Regions from separate parts of the Paenibacillus sp. LjRoot56 genome, predicted to be linked through region 2. Evidence: riboswitches for the same ligand, from Rfam matches in the RefSeq annotation. Region 2 holds a riboswitch; the other holds the start of a gene.
The links. A riboswitch is a leader RNA that binds a small molecule or an ion and turns the genes downstream of it on or off. The one in region 2 is predicted to bind cyclic di-AMP.
Positions count from the first base shown of each region.

Region 1 (5,078 bases), on a different contig from region 2:
CGAAACATACACGCGCTGACTATCATGCAATGTCGGATCCATCGAATGACCGCTAACTCTCGTAGATTGAAACACAAAAACACCTAAAAAGACGACTAATACAAAGGAAATTGCAATGGAACCAAACCAGCTCCAAATCTGTTTGACTACATTCAAATTTATCGCTCCCTTGCCTTATTCCGCCAGTCCGTGCTTAAAGGCATAAATCGCCGCTTGCGTGCGATCTTCTACGCCAAGCTTGGATAGTACGTTGGTGACGTGGAATTTCACCGTCTTCACACCGATGAATAAATCATCAGCCAACTCTTGATTCGATTTGCCTTTCGCGATCAAGCGAAGTACTTCCATCTCGCGGTCCGTTAGTTCCTCATGCGGCTCCGCAACCGGCTTTGGTTGACGGAAGCGATTCATGATTTTCGAAGCCACCTGCGACTCCAGAATCGATTGTCCTTTGGCCGCGGCTCTAATCGCTTGCGCGATTTCGGAGGCACGCGAGGTTTTCAACAAATAGCTGAAGGCACCCGCTTCAATAACTGGATACATTTTCTCATCATCTAAGAAGCTAGTCAATACAATGACTTTACAATCTGGATATAGTTGCAGTAATTTTCTTGTCGTTTCGATGCCATCCATACCTTCCATAACAAGGTCCATCAGCACCACATCAGGACGATACTCTTGAGCTAAACGAATGCCATCGTGGCCGTTGCTCGCTTCGCCAACGACCTCAATCCCATCTTCCGTCCCAAGAACAGCTGCAAGTCCAATTCTGACCATCTCATGATCATCGACTAGTAGTACTTTGATTAAGGTGTCGTCCATTTCGCTTCTTCCTCTCTATGTACGATGTTCATTCTCGATCAATTGAGGATCGGTTGCTAAGATTGGTACTCGAATTTCAATACGTGTTCCTCGGTCTGGTGCTGTAATAATATCCACCGAACCACCGATTTCGTTCACACGTTCCTTCATGGACACGATGCCATAAGAAGTTAGCTTCTTCGCATCCAGCTCAAAACCAACACCATCATCGCGGATCACTAATCGGATACCGTCTGAACGATGCAACAGCTTCACTTCCAGCTTATTCGCCTTAGAGTGACGCAGGGCATTCGAAAGCGCCTCTTGCACAATTCGAAATAAATGATCCTCGATCCCCTTGTTTAAGCGGATTTCCTCATCCATATCCCAGCTGATCGCCATCGGAACCTTGGCCGCTAGCTCCTTCAAGAGCTCAACGAGTCCCTCCGACAGTCGTTTTCCTTCGAGATGGATCGGCCTCAGATGCAGCAACAAGGCTCTCATTTCGGATTGAGCGACGGAAGCCATCTCTTCAATCAGATGAATCTGTCGCTTCGCTTTCTCAAAATCTTTATCCAGTGTACGTCCAACAGCCGTAGCTGTCATAGATATAGCAAACAATTGCTGACTTACCGCGTCATGCAGCTCGCGCGCCAAGCGCTGACGCTCTTCAATAACCGCCGAAAGTTTGGCTTTCTCGGTAAGCTCAGCATTACTATTCGATAGTCGTTGAAGGGAGGTCACTTGCTCTTCCCATCGCTTCATAATACGGCTGAGTTGTTCGCCTAAACGTCCAATCTCATCATCATCCCCGTTTTGAAAGCCTTCTCGGGCAAATGTCCCTTTTTCTAATAAAATCATCGTCTCCATCATCGGCTCAAGTCTACGTGTCACCTTAGAGCTGTTCCAGTAACCGAATACCGCTCCAATGACACCCAGAATCAACAAAGCCATGAACGAAAACTTGACACCCTGCTGCCAGCTGGTAAAGGGCTCTATCAAATGTCTTGAATTCAGAAAATACAGCATAGCTCCGAATACGGCGAAGCTAAAAAGGATGGCTTCCCCCATGCTGCGCCAGATCATGTTCGTTAATCGTCGTTTGTAGCCGTCCACTTGGTGAAGAACCCCCTAAAGAAAGTTACAATACTTTGACCTTGATATCTCCTACGATGAAAGAAAGTATGAGTTTCACCCGATGGTCGCAATGTTGATAATTCTGCGATTGCCAAACAACTTTGTTCATCACACCTGACTCTTTTTCTTCCGCGATTTGAAGCTGACCTAACATGACAGAAGCCGTAACGGAAACGCCGATATCGTCAGGCACTTTTATATCAATATCTCCTACAACACCCTGTAGGATAACTGTCGTTTCTTTCTGTTCTAGAATAGCCATAGAAAGATCCATATACGTTTCCCCCACCAAGTACCACGTCGAGGTATTCCGTTGAATCCATGGCTCTCGGCCTAGGCGAACGCTATCGACAATCTTTTGCTTTTGGGTATACGTATCGTCTTTATGAACCTGCTTAGATCGAATGAAAAACAACCCTAATGAAATCAACACTACCGAAATGACAATGGTGAGATGATCACCGAATAAAATGACGGCACCTATCCCCATCAGCACATAACCCTTGCGCTCTTTGCGTGAACGAACACGATGAATGCCCAGCAAAATAAGGATTACGGCCATAACGGGAAAAAAGCCTATGGTATGTTCCAGAAGCAAAAAAACACCGGCTCCAATCAGCACAAGCGCTGTATTCCGGCTTCGGTTATTTTTCGTTTCCTCTCCCATCGATGCACCTCCTCTGGCTGCCATTTCTCTTTCGTTCATACGATTCCTAGCATACCATAAGAATGGACGACCTCCAAGATGCAAATCCTTATAGGACAAGGGTTTGCTTTCGTGGAGGTCACCGTCCAGGACTATTTGCTGTCGCGCGGATCTCGCTCACTGCGAGAGCGTTGCTCCTGGTGCCACTCGTGCTGCAGCTTGCTGCGCAGCGCGCGCAGTTCATGCTGAAGGTTGCCACCGGCTTCCTTCAGCGTCTCCTTCGACAAGCGGCCCGCCACGCGGAGCCCCTGCAACGCCTCCCGGCCGAGTTCGCGGCCGGTGACCTCCAGCTCGCGCCACGTGTCGCGAGCCTCTTTACCGTGCAGCCCGCCGCGCGGCTGCACATCCTCCGCTGCGTGCCCCGCACGCAGCCCGCGCAGTTCCTCTGCGAGCGCCAGGCACAAGTCCTGGCTGCTCGCGTACTGCGCGCGGTAGTGCTCGCTCGCGGCTTCCTCGCGCAGCTTCTCTTGCAGGGCAAGCCGAGCGAGATCCTCTTCGCCAGCGCGCATCGCAAGCTCGGCCTGCTCGCCGCGCAGCTTCGCCATCTCTTCCGCTCGCGCGATGTTACTGCGCAAGGCAATCGTTGCCTGTAGCGCGTCCTCATAGCGCTCCTCAAGCTGAGCGATCTGGTCGCCGTCGTCAGAAGTGCCTGGATTCGTTTTGCCGATCGTCTCGTGCCAGACGGTTTCAGCCATTTTGCCAATACGATCAAATATATTAGTAGGATCAATTTCCCGATTCTTATTATTATTCATGTTCAATCGCCCCTCATCCATCATCATACTCTTATGGTAGCTCAATTTCTGAGAGTCTAAAACCGACTATCGACCGTTTTTGAACCTAGACCTAAGTCTAGTATGAACTGTCATACCCATATATTGGTCGTTGTCCAAGCATGCCAGTGATGCTAAAATATTTGAAGCCGAGTCTAGTGCATAAATTAGGCACTAGTACGGGGGACGAAATACTTGGGGTGAATATTTGCTTCAGCTTGGAGCAGACTAGGGAGAACCTTCTTCCCGAACCCGTCAACTAACCTCGAAGGCTCAAGAAGGAGGATTACCAATTGAATAAGCTTACCAAAGGGTTAACTAGCCTTGCTGTTTCATTAACAGTTTTGGCAGGAGGCTTTCTTTCCCCATTTACAGCGCCCGCTCAAGCTGCTGAAATGGCCGTGAAAGTGCAAGTCAATGATGACCTGATCCATTTTCCTGATGCACAGCCATTTCTGGATGGCAACCACACGACCCAAGTCCCGCTTCGATTCGTAACGGAGAAGCTCGGATATACGGTGAACTGGCAGAAAGATGGTAATCAGATTAAGGTAACACTAAATAACGACAATCATACGATTACCTTGGTTTCAGGGCAAAAAGAAGCTAGCGTTGATGATGCAACGGTCATCTTAGACGGAGCTTCTCAGTATCAAAATGGACGTGTGTATGTGCCACTTCGCTTCCTTTCCACAGCCGCAGGCATACCTGTACAGTGGGATGCAAGTAGTAATCTAGCTATCTTAAGTAAAGATGGCGCGCACCATACACCTGATTATCAAGTATTTGAATCTACAGCTTATTCGGCAGATCCTTCTGAAAATGGCGGGTATGGAGCCATTGATTACATGGGCAATCCACTAGCGATCGGCACAGTAGCTGTTGATCCTTCCGTTATTCCACTTGGCACGAAGCTTTATATTGAAGGCTATTCGTTTAGCGGGCTTCCCAAAGGCGGCATGTACGTCTACGCAACAGATACGGGCGGATCCATTAAAGGAAATCGAATGGACATCTTTATTCCAGGCTCAAGGAAATCATTACAAAGCTTTGGCTTCCAGAAGATTAAAGTGTATCAAATCCCCAACTAAATCAGAAGAAAGCTGCCATGAGAACTTACTCATGTGCAGCTTTTTTTGTAGGTGAATGTTCCATCGAATAAGGGCATATGTCCAATCAACAGGGTTCCCACCTACATATGCTGTATAGTGTTTAACCCACATTACTTTAAAACCGGAGGGGATACTATGTCAGCTGTAGTTGGTGGAACGCCAGGATACGGAAGTTCCGTAGGGCTAATTCTTGTTCTTTATGTGTTGTTGGTCATCATTCTTGCTACTTTCTACTAGTACTATCTCCCACCTGAGAAAATAGCCCCGCCTGCTGAAGCTTCTCATTCCGAAGCTTTAGCAGGCGGGCTTTTTTCATTTAAAATCAATACCACTCGTTCGCTGCTTCAAAATTTCTTCAAGTATTCCCCCAATATACGCACCCGCTTCCATGGCAGGCGTTCCACCGCGATGAATGTTCGAAATAACCATCCGATCCGAATCCGTTCTTCCCGTTCTTGGCTTGTAACACATGTACGCACTTAACGACTCAGCTGTCACAAGACCAGGTCGCTCGCCGATAAGCAGCACAAGACATTCCGGATTCAGTAG
Region 1 is NZ_CAXURV020000003.1:794,065-799,142, forward strand. It holds gene lepB (signal peptidase I) at 1-156, opposite strand, end outside; gene ACSQ8O_RS22580 (response regulator transcription factor) at 175-822, opposite strand; gene ACSQ8O_RS22585 (histidine kinase) at 838-1,917, opposite strand; gene liaF (cell wall-active antibiotics response protein LiaF) at 1,943-2,605, opposite strand; gene ACSQ8O_RS22595 (PspA/IM30 family protein) at 2,737-3,399, opposite strand; cyclic di-AMP (ydaO/yuaA leader) riboswitch at 3,555-3,706, shown strand; gene ACSQ8O_RS22600 (stalk domain-containing protein) at 3,711-4,508, shown strand; gene ACSQ8O_RS22605 (YjcZ family sporulation protein) at 4,665-4,766, shown strand; gene eutC (ethanolamine ammonia-lyase subunit EutC) at 4,842-5,078, opposite strand, start outside.
Region 1: it holds a riboswitch for cyclic di-AMP, as region 2 does, so the genes downstream of both, ACSQ8O_RS22600 (stalk domain-containing protein) here and ACSQ8O_RS05225 (APC family permease) in region 2, are expected to answer to the same signal.

Region 2 (5,078 bases):
TATTAACCACTTTACCTCTACACATGCAGATCTAGTAGGCTGGATTCAGGAACAGCAATACCCATGCCCGATTACGGTCGCATGGGATGGCATGATCATTTAAACGGAAAGAGCGACCTCCATCATACGGAGGTCGCTCTTTTTTGTGGAACAAACATTTATTCAACTGCGGTCTTAGGAATTCCCGTTTTTCCTACCGTTTCTGTTACCGAATGCTCAGTAAGCCTCTTTTTTGCATAATTCCTGTATAAGATCGAGCTTCCTATCGTTAAAAGCGCAACCACCGCCATCCCCCAGATGAGGTTGTCAAAAGCACGTTCGAGCGGCAGTGATTTCTGCCAAACGAGTGCGCTCCCCGAGAGCGCGACGGCGAATGCGCCGCTGAAAAATTGCAGCAATTGGAACAAGCCCATGCCTGAGCCGATGCGATCTGTGGTTAATTGCCGGGAGAGCTCATTGGATACAGCGCTGGAAAGTGTCGTAAAGCTGATGCTGACCAGGATGTAGAGTGCAGCAATCCAGTAATAGGAATAGCTTGCAGTCAGGGCCAACAGAACGGTAGAGAGTAGCATTAACCATGGCACGTAACGAAGTAGTGCTGTGTTCCCATAGCGGTCAATGATACGTCCAACACGATTCGACACCAGCATCGCCAGTAGCGCACCTGGGAAGAGTAACAGACCCGAAGTGAGTGGAGCTAAGCCGAAAACTCGTGCAAGCATCTGAGGCGCAAGGAACAAGAAGCCAAAGCTGATCATATAGGATGACACGCCGATTGCGCTGAGCGCCATATAGGGTCTGTCGCCGAACAGAGCAGGCAGCACGAACGGTTGTGAGGCTCGGCGAATGCGCAGAGCGAATAAGGCAATCGCAACGACGCCTGCTAGAAGTGCGATCAGACTCTTAGACGTAAGGAAGAGCAGCAACCCTGTCGTCCCGATTCCGAGCAGCAGGGCACCGATGAAATCGAATGATCCGCTTTCTGGTTTTTCTTTTGGAAGCAGGATAAGGAAAATAGGAATAAGCAGCAGCGTTACCCCTGTAATGACGAATAGGAAATGCCATCCCAAGTACTGAACGATGGATCCGCCAGCGACGGGACCTAGTCCCAAGCCAAGTGAAGCCGCGGAAAGGATGAGCGACATGGCTCTGCCTCTACGAGACAACGGAATGTAGCGAGTTACGAAAACGATACCCAGTGAGGGAATCGCGCCTGCGCCAGATGCTTGAATCAGCCTTGTAAGCAGCAATAATCCGAAACTGTCCGTGAACAATCCTAGAATGGAGGCTCCACCTAGTGAAAGCAGCGCAATGACGTAGAGCCTGCGAATAGGCACGAAGTCGGATAAGCGGCTGTAGGTGATCGAGGCGATGGCGAAAATGATCGAATACCCCGTAACAATCCACGACGCCGTTGAGGGGCTGAGTTCAAATTGTACGGAAATCTTGGGCAGAGCCAGATTGAACATCATCGTGTTCATGATGACAAGTACAATCGTAAAGCAGAGCAACCAGGAGACAGGCGTTTCTCGTAAGCGGCCAGGCATCTCAGGTTGAGCGTGTGTTGTTCCTTGAGCTGAAGAGGTTGCGTTGTCTGACATGGTACACCTTCCGATCTGAACTATAATATATTTTGTGACAGTTTATCATGGCGGGTAGGGTGTGTCAATGAATTGAACGTGGATTAACTTCTAAGGGAAATGCCGATATGTCATGGATCACGGTGGCTGAGCCTTAGGTTTTCTCAAATCATATTTGTTGGGAGGAAATGTAAGTTTGTTTGCGAAGTGTTCGAGAGTTTGGTATTGTGAAGATACTAATCATATAAAGCGTGAAGCACACGCCGCTAGCTCCTGTTTGTAGGAGTTGGCGGCGTTTTATTTTTTTAGGAGGCGGTAGACGTGTTCGAGAAGGAGTATGAGATCTATTGGAATGAGCAAATTCGACAAGCACAAGGTCAGAGACTGGACATGCTACGCAGGGATTTGACGGGAACGAAGAAACTTTTGGAGGAGGTAGTTTTGCCTGTAATGGGGACGTTTGAAGGTTTGGAACTTGAATTCGAAATGATAAGTTTGTCAGGGGTGAAGATTTATGGGGACGTATGTCATCCCAAACTGCGAATCGTATTCGAGGAAGACAGCTTCGTTACGCACGCTGAGAAAATTACAAGAGACCGCTTCTCATTCGAAAGGGCACGAGCGCGAAGTGTTGCGATGCTTGGGTACACATACTTTCCGTATAGCCGAGATGAGCTTGAGAAAAAGTCGAGTTTCTGCCAAAGAAACCTGTATGAATGGATTGGCCGATTCGGCAATGCGCAGGGGGCTGGAATGCTCGAGCTACCGGTGTATGAGCGGGAGGTTTTGAGGTTTGCTTTAATATGTAATAAGCCGTTTCAATTGAAGGAAGTAAGCCAGTGGTTACAGCTTAAAAGAGAGGCATGCGGAAAAATTTTACGCAAGTTAGAAGGGAAAGGATTCGTTCTACCCATTGGTGGTGGGTTAACCAGAAGCCATAAGTTCATGTTTACTGAAAAGGCGGTGGCCCTTTTGCATGGTAGAAACTGAGGAGTGAAGTTAGTCGGTGAAACCGACTAACTCACGTGGTGCAGCAGTGGCAATTAGAGAGAAGTTAGTCGGTGGAACCGACTAACTTGTGTGCAACAGTGGCAATTGAAGAGAAGTTAGTCGGTGAAACCGACTAACTCTGGCGCAGCAGTGGCAATTAGAGAGAAGTTAGTCGTTGAAACCGACTAACTCTGGCGCAGCAGTGGCAATTAGAGTGAAGTTAGTCGGTGAAACCGACTAACTCTGGCGCAGCAGTGGCAATTAGAGTGAAGATAGTCGGTGAAACCGACTATCTCACGTGCAGCAGCGGTAATAGGAGAGAAGTTAGTCGGTGAAACCGACTAACTTTGGTGCGAGCCAGTGGTAAAAGGAACTCCTTTCAACCACGCTACCATGGCAGTGCCCTAAAGTGAAAATTCTCATCATCCAACGGAATATTCGCATGAACTAGCAACTTTGTGGATTGCAACCTTGCTATTTAGTCAAAATACCACGATTACCTACGAGAATGGAAGATAATCAACGAATCAGGTAATTGTAAGCGAATTATTGGGTGAAACGTGAGGTCGGATAGAGCTTTTTACGTTTTTTCCCTCCTTTACTATGTTGGTAGAAGAGAGTAGTATTCAACACGTACATGAACAGTTGAATATTTCGCTTAATTTTCTTTTAAGAAAAGCGGGGGAACCACGAGTAACATGGGGTGAATAATGGTACGGATACGAGTACCTTTTAGGGCAGATTTCTCGCGGCCCGAACCCGGCAGCTAACCTCGTAAGCGAACGTGAGAAAGGAGAACATGTGTTTAAAACACAAGGTCTATCCTTGTGTTTTTTTGCGTCCATTTTTCAAATGAGATGAGTGAAATTAGCTTTAATTGGAGGAACAACTGCGAAATGACAAGTGATTCATTGAAAAAAATTGTGTTCGGTAAGCCGCTAAAGTCGAGTGAGATTGAGTCGGAGAAAATGCCAGTCTGGAAAGCCCTCCCTATCTTGTCGTCAGATGCCTTATCATCCGTATCCTATGGGACGGAGCAAATTCTGTTAGAGCTCGCGACAGTAGGGGTTGCTGCGTTTGCCTTCTCGTTGCCGATTGCGGTTTCGATTATCGCTTTGATTCTACTGCTCGTGTTGAGCTATAGACAGGTAATCGAAGCGTACCCGATGGGCGGCGGCGCTTATATGGTGACGAAAGAAAATTTAGGCATGGTGTGGGGACGTCTTACTGGTGTCTCTCTGCTAATCGACTATACCTTAACCGTAGCCGTTTCGATATCGGCTGGTGTTCAGGCAATTACGTCTGCTTTTCCATCGGCTGTACCGTACATTGTTCCGCTGACCATTTTACTAGTTTGGATTATGGTCTGGTTGAATTTGCGAGGTACCTCCGAATCAGGAACGGTATTCGCGATTCCAACGTACTTTTTCATTCTTTGTATCCTATTGTTAGTGGGTAAAGGTATTTTTGATTTACTGACAGGATCTATGAATACGCATGCGATCGAATTCGCACCAAGCGCAGCAACGAACTCATTAACCTTATTCGTACTTCTCAAAGCATTCTCGTCCGGTTGTTCAGCTGTAACGGGGATCGAGGCGATCTCTGATGCCGTACCGCATTTCAGAACGCCATCTGTCAAAAATGCCAAACGAACACTTCTCTCGTTAGGTGGCCTGTTGGCCATCGTCTTCGGTGGTGTAACGTTGATTGCCTTAGGTTATGGCGTGGCACCGGATCATAACGGTCATACATCGGTTCTTTCGATGGTGACGGAACAAGCTTTTGGCCGAGGAGTTATGTATTACGCGACGCAAATCGCGACAATGCTAATCTTGGTGTTAGCTGCAAATACAAGCTTTAATGGCTTCCCGATCTTGGCGTCCATCATGGCCCAAGACAAAAACTTCCCGCGCATGTTTTCCTTCCGTGGGGATCGACTTTCGTATCACTATGGCATTATTACGCTAGGCGTTTTAGCCAGCCTGCTATTGATTGGCTTTAAAGGTAAAACCGATGCACTTATTCCGCTTTATGCGATTGGCGTATTTTTATCTTTTACACTTGCTCAAACGGGGTTGGTTCGTAAATGGCTCAAAGAGCGCGTATCTGGCTGGATCGGGAAGGTGATCATTAACGGCCTGGGCGGTATCGTCTCCCTTGCAGTTCTTATCATTTTCTCAGTTACCAAGTTTAGCGAGGGTGCTTGGATTGTTATTATCATTACACCGATACTCCTCTGGCTCATTACGAAAATCAGTCACCATTACGACGACGTAGCCAAACAGCTGCGGATTGACATCACACAAGACCGTGTGTGCACCAAAGAGCCGGTCATTATCGTGCCTGTAGCAGGAATTCACAAAGCTGTAGAGCAAACCCTGAACTATGCCAAATCGCTCTCGCCTAACGTCATCGCGTTCTATGTATCCTTCTCGGATGAGGACGAAGAATCGATGCAGGAGAAGTGGCAGATCTGGGATCCAGGTGTTCGACTCGTTGTGTTCA
Region 2 is NZ_CAXURV020000001.1:1,145,828-1,150,905, forward strand. It holds gene ACSQ8O_RS05210 (MBL fold metallo-hydrolase) at 1-103, shown strand, start outside; gene ACSQ8O_RS05215 (MFS transporter) at 159-1,601, opposite strand; gene ACSQ8O_RS05220 (hypothetical protein) at 1,902-2,570, shown strand; cyclic di-AMP (ydaO/yuaA leader) riboswitch at 3,216-3,366, shown strand; gene ACSQ8O_RS05225 (APC family permease) at 3,467-5,078, shown strand, end outside.